Linked DNA regions of Anaerocolumna sp. AGMB13020. The protein of the gene in region 1 interacts with the protein of each later gene in a pairwise test. Links are inferred from orthologs where the notes say so. Each region holds a gene or a part of one and is shown on either strand. Other genes may lie near its edges.

Region 1 (3,218 bases):
TTCATGATAGATTTATCCGGAGGCCCCTGTGTTGCCAAGAGGCTGTCAGGCTGCGGCTCAGGAACCGAGTATTTGGCGGTAACTCCCTGGGGGGATTTATATCCCTGCCATCAGTTTGTAGGAGAAGAGAAATACCTGATGGGAAATGTCTTTGAGGGTGTGAAGCAAAAGGAGATGCAGGAAGAATTCAAGTGCTGCAACGTTTACTCGAAGGATAAGTGCAAAGAATGTTTTGCCAAATTTTATTGCAGCGGCGGCTGTGCGGCTAATTCTTATAAGTTCCATGGCAGCATCCATGATACATATGATATCGGCTGCAAGCTTCAGAAAAAACGTGTGGAATGTGCACTTATGATAAAAGCAGCAGAGGCTTCTCTTTCAGAGGAAGCGTAAAAGATTACAGATAGAAGGATAATGCCTGTTGGGCACTCATTAATGAGCTGCCTTGTACGGGCATTCTCTGTTTAAAGTTACAAAGAAATCGAAGATGTTTTCGGACTTATTTATGGAGGGTTACTCTGTTTTGCCCGACTCTTTGCGGCAGTTAGGCTTGTAACCCTAAATTGACAGGAGAAAATATTATACGATTTCAATGGAAAGGAGACACCTATGGCAGAAAAATGGGTACTCAAAAATAAAAAAGCAGATTTTCAGACGATTATGGCAAAACACGGTATCAGCGAATGCCTTACAAGGCTCCTGGTTAACAGAGGGTTAACAGAAGAAGAGGATATTAGATTTTATCTGAACCCGGATTATGAGAGGACACACAATCCGCTCTTAATGAAAGATCTTGCAAAAGCTTGCGATATTCTTGAAGAGAAGATGACAGAGGGAAAAAGCATTCGTATTGTAGGGGATTATGATGTTGACGGAGTTGCTTCAACGTACATACTGTATAAGGCATTGAGCTTATGCGGGGCAAAGGTCGATTATGAAATACCGGATCGTATCAGAGACGGTTATGGAATAAACGAACAGATTATAGATGCAGCCTATGAAGCAGGTATTGATACCATACTAACCTGTGACAATGGAATTGCTGCCACCGAGCAGGTGAAAAAGGCCAAAGCGCTTGGAATGACAGTGATTATAACAGATCACCATGATATACCTTTTTTGATTGAGGGAGAGAGTAAGAAGCACATTCTTCCGGAAGCTGATGCCGTGGTGAATCCCAAGCAGGAGGATTGTTTGTATCCCTTTAAGCAGCTTTGCGGTGCTGCGGTTGCTTATAAACTGATGGAAGCATTCTTTGATAGAAAACAGATATCAAAGACAGAGCTGGTTCCTCTAAGGGAAGCAACAGCCATCGCCACCGTTTGTGACGTAATGGAACTGACCGGAGAGAACCGTATCCTGGTGAAAAAAGGGCTGGAACTGCTTAATAATACCCAGAACCTGGGGCTTCGTGCACTAATGGAAAAGAACAGCATTGCCGCCGGAAATCTCGCCGCCTATCATCTTGGTTATGTAATCGGGCCCTGTCTGAATGCCGGGGGCAGACTTGATACAGCGAAACAGGGATTGCGGCTTTTGTTGTCTGAGACCAAAGAGGAAGCAGATAAAAGGGCAGAGGAGCTTAAAGCTTTAAATGACCTTAGAAAGCAGATGACGGAGGAAGGTTTACTAAACGCAATAGCTCTTATAGAAGACTCCGAACTGAAGAAGGATAAAGTCCTGGTAATATATCTGAAGGACTGCCACGAGAGTCTGGCAGGAATTATTGCTGGCAGATTAAGAGAGCGCTACTGTAAGCCAGCCATTGTACTGACCGATGCCCATGATATGGTGAAAGGATCAGGCCGATCCATTGAGAAATATAATATGTACGAGGAACTGACCCGCTGTAAGGAGCATCTGGTGAAGTTCGGAGGTCATCCCATGGCCGCCGGAATGTCTCTGCAGCTTACCTCAGTAGAGACCTTAAGGATAGGTCTTAACGGCAATACAGTACTGACAGAGGAAGATTTGATTCCCAAGGTAGTAATAGATGTAGTTCTGCCTCTGGGTTATGTGACAGAGGAACTGGTGGAAGATCTTAAGCTACTCGAACCTTTCGGTAAAGGGAATGAGAAGCCCTTATTTGCAGACAGGAATCTTAAGATTTTAAAGCTGACTGTTCTTGGAAAGAATAAGAAGGTAATAAAATTACTGGTTAGAAATCCGTATGGCAGGGAAATGGAGGCTATGTATTTTGGAGATACAGCAGGGTTTCTGGAAGCTCTGAATGGAGTTTACGGCAAAACAGAAGTGGATAAGGCTTATCAAAACAGAGATAACAGCATGAAGCTTTCGATAACCTATTACCCTACAATCAATGAATATAACGGGAATCGAAGTCTGCAGATAGTTATACAGAATTACTTAATTGAGAAAGAATAACCTGAAGGGGCACGCTTTATGGTGGAAGAGGCTTTGCTGCTGCTAAAAAGTTCGGTATAAATCGGTAGACATAGAAATAGTAGCTGCTTCAGCCTTTTTCGGTTATATCAGGGGTAATCTTTTTCTGATATAACTGTATCATGTGCCCCTTTATATAATCTTTCTGTTCGTCACTAAGCCTTCTGTAATAAATTATTGTATTCCATTCATCTTTGGTTACAATTTTATCGGAATGATAGGCAGAGCTCTCTTTTATAAGGTCCATTGAGTTATTCTGCTTTTCTTGAAAGAAATAGTCAACGGTAACTTCAAAGTAAGCTGCTAATTTTAATAAGATATCAGGAGCCGGAGTGCTTATGTTTCTTTCATAATTAGACATCGTAGATTTACTCACACCAAGTATATCTGCCAGTTCATTTTGGGTGAGGGGGTTGGAAAGCCTCAGAGTTTTAATTTTTTTACCAATATCCATAGAAATCACCTCTCCAATAAATAGTATCATAAATCTTAATCTTTAAAATGGCATTCTATTAATACTGGAAATAATCCATGATAATTGGATAAAATAATAAATATTTAATATAGATGACTGTACTCAGCGGTAAAGTTAAAGATTTCAATAACTCAATACTGTACTGCTAATGAAAATCGGGAATAACAGGCGATAAATTGTTCTACAGATTATTTAACAGAAAAGATTACTGTCTGGCTCACTTTGGCAGTGCTTTACGCTTTATTTCTGTTGATATATTCAGGAAAAAATGATATAATCTATTCTGGATTGTTATGAGAATGTGAAGAATTTATCATTTAGATAAAAGTCGGAGTACTTA
Region 2 (3,280 bases), 1.4 Mb from region 1 along the record:
CCTTACCTTCGAATCGATGATTGCAGAACATAAATTAGAAGCGTGTTATCAAATACTTGAGCACAGCTTAATGGTAAGCGAGTTATTAACAGAAGCAAGAGAAAAAACAGGAATTATTTTTCCCGCTAATTTTAATGAAGAATTATTAACGATATATTAAAAAATAAAAGCAAGATAAAACCATTGTTTATCCAGAGGCACAAATAATTTTCAGGGACTGGTATCATACTGGTATCATGAAAATGTCTAAGACTGGTAAAGCAGTAATTAATCACAAGAAATTCACATAAGAAAAGGATATATATAGAATCATTGTATATATCCTTTTATATTTTTATAAAGTATGACAGTCAGAGAAGACTTATTGGCTGTTTTATGTTAAAATATATGGGAAATAAATTCAACGGGTACAACAGGGACCACTGGCAGCAATTATGGTTCCTATTAGATAAGAGAGATTGGAGTAAGACATGAAATCATTAGTTATTGCAGAAAAGCCTTCTGTAGGAAGAGATATTGCAAGAGTTTTAAAGTGTTCTAAAAATCTGAATGGTGCCTTAGAAGGAGATAAACATATTGTTACCTGGGGGTTGGGACATCTGGTAACCTTAGCGGATCCTGAGGAATACGATGTTAAGTACAAGGAATGGAGAATGGATCATCTGCCTATGCTGCCACAGAAATTTGAACTGGTAGTAATGAAACAGACCAGCAAGCAATATCACACGGTAAAGACCCAGCTTCATAGAAAAGACGTTGCTGATATTATTATTGCTACCGATGCCGGACGTGAAGGAGAACTGGTAGCAAGATGGATTCTAGAAAAAGCTGGCAGTAAAAAGCCGGTTAAGAGATTATGGATCTCCTCTGTTACGGATAAAGCAATCAGAGAGGGATTTGCTCATTTAAAAGATGGTAAAGAATATGAGAAGCTCTATCAAGCTGCGGTAGCAAGAGCAGAATCAGACTGGATCGTTGGAATGAATGCCACTAGAGCACTTACCTGCAAATACAATGCCAGTCTTTCCTGCGGCCGTGTTCAGACGCCTACCCTTGCCATGATTGCGAAAAGAGAAGAGGATATCAGACAATTTAAGCCTGTTCCCTATTATGGATTGACAGGTAAGGTAAACGGTATAACATTTACCTGGAGAGATTCAAGGACTCAAAATAGTACCACTGGTGATAAGAATAGAATTGAGGAGCTTTTAAAGAAGTTAGAGGGAAAAGAAGGAGTAGTGACAGAGGTAAATACAACTCTTAAAAAGTCTTATTCTCCAGGCTTATATGATTTGACAGAGCTGCAAAGAGATGCTAATATGCGCTTTGATTTCTCAGCAAAAGAAACCTTAAATATCATGCAGCGCTTATATGAAAATCATAAGGTCTTAACATATCCCCGAACCGATTCCAGATATCTGACAACAGATATTGTAGGAACTTTAAAGGAAAGACTGGAATCTATCAGTACAGGTCCCTATAAGAAATTAGCGGCTGTATTAACTAGAAAGCCAATATCCGGAAATGCTTCCTTTGTTGACAATCAAAAAGTTAGCGATCACCATGCAATAATTCCCACAGAGCAGTATGTCAATCTGGAAAATATGAGTTCCGATGAACGAAAGATTTATGATCTGGTAGTAAGGAGATTTCTGGCTGTATTATATCCTCCTTACGAATATGAAGAAGCCACGATTAAAGTAAAAATAGAGAATGAAGAATTTACTGCAAAGGGTAAGATTACAAAGAACCTGGGGTACAAAGAGGTTTATGAAAATACTTATGAAGATGACAAAGACAATGAAAGTTTACCCAAAGTAAATAAAAATGATACTTTAAAAGCTATTGTATTTGTTAAGACAGAAGGAAAAACAAAACCTCCAGCACCCTTTAACGAAGCAACACTTCTTTCTGCTATGGAGAACCCGGTTCATTTTCTTGAGCAAAAGGACAAGGAACTTGTTAAGACACTGGGTGATACCGGTGGACTTGGGACAGTAGCTACAAGAGCAGATATAATAGAGAAGTTGTTTAACTCCTTTCTAATGGAGAAAAAGGGAAAAGATATCTTTATAACCTCGAAAGGAAAGCAGTTGTTGGAGCTGGTACCAGAGGATCTAAAGAAGCCGGAGCTTACAGCCTCTCTTGAAATGAAACTTGCAAGAATTGCAAAAGGAAACTTAAAGAAACAGGATTTGATGAACGAGATGACAGCATATACAAAAGAAATCGTAGCTGAAATCAAAGAAGGAGAAGGTAAATTCAGACATGACAATCTGACAAATAAGAAGTGTCCGGTCTGCGGAAAGAATCTTCTTGCAGTTAACGGAAAGAACAGCAGAATGCTGGTATGCCAGGATCGTGAATGCGGACATAGAGAGACAGTTGCAAGAACCAGCAATGCAAGATGTCCGGTATGCCATAAACGAATGGAACTGGTCGGACAGGGAGATACACAAACTTTTGTATGTGCCTGCGGTCATAAAGAGAAATTGGCTGCTTTTCAGGACAGACGTAAAAAAGAAGGTGCCGGTGTCAGTAAAAAAGATGTGGCCCAATATATGAATCAGGCCAAGAAAGAGGAACAGGGACCTATTAATACAGCATTTGCTGATGCTTTTGCAAAAATCAAGTTAGATAAATAATACAATTTTACTTCCTATGTTCATTTTTAACAGGCAATATCGATTTGGCACTATACAACCAAATAAGTACAAATTAGTTATAATAGTTTCTTACCAATACAGATAGACAAAGAGATGTTATAATCAATTTCTATAAGCAAAAGCTGAGCTGAGGTTCTTTATTCAGAAGAATAGACATAACTAATGTAAGCTGTTACTCAGCTTTGTAAAGTTTGTAAGGAGGTATTATGAACAAGGACTATAACTGTTTTACGTTCACATACTAACGGGGGATGACGCCAAGTTCGGTGAGATTCCTGATACACCTACTGCCGGATGGTGGTTAAGACCGCCATACATTGACCGATACAAACATACAAAGTCGGTAATAGTTCGGATAAAGGGATGAAAGAGGTCCTTTTGAAGCAGGAGGCAGAAGTATTCGTTGTTTCCAGAGAATAACGGAGAATCGGTCAATACTTTTATCAAGCCCGAAGAAGAAATAGAGAACAAACAGAACCCCACCTTTTTAATATTTGAAATCAAATATTAGGAGGGTTCGGTGTGAGCAGAAGAACAGAAAATATATCTTTTATATGTATGAATTGCGGCAGACAGGTTCTGCCCTTATCAAATGGCAGTTACAGGAATCATTG

What was found.
Region 2: the proteins of recJ (region 1) and R2R35_RS01360 interact in binary tests that used the Escherichia coli proteins (3 or more experiments, as listed by UniProt). The link is inferred for Anaerocolumna sp. AGMB13020 from one-to-one orthologs.

The regions. Positions count from the first base shown.
Region 1 is NZ_CP136910.1:1,676,340-1,679,557, reverse strand. What follows is about bases 116-2,997. They hold recJ (single-stranded-DNA-specific exonuclease RecJ), read left to right. Parts: upstream 116-609; coding sequence 610-2,385; downstream 2,386-2,997. Other genes in these bases: R2R35_RS06650 (helix-turn-helix domain-containing protein), read right to left, coding at 2,474-2,857; scfB (thioether cross-link-forming SCIFF peptide maturase), read left to right, coding at 116-393. Outside these bases: more of scfB, read left to right, coding at 1-115. UniProt on the Escherichia coli protein: Single-stranded-DNA-specific exonuclease.
Region 2 is NZ_CP136910.1:316,588-319,867, reverse strand. The notes cover bases 114-3,057. They hold R2R35_RS01360 (DNA topoisomerase III), read left to right. Parts: upstream 114-470; coding sequence 471-2,645; downstream 2,646-3,057. Other genes in these bases: R2R35_RS01365 (Gfo/Idh/MocA family protein), read left to right, coding at 114-160. Outside these bases: more of R2R35_RS01365, read left to right, coding at 1-113; R2R35_RS01355 (RNHCP domain-containing protein), read left to right, coding at 3,189-3,280.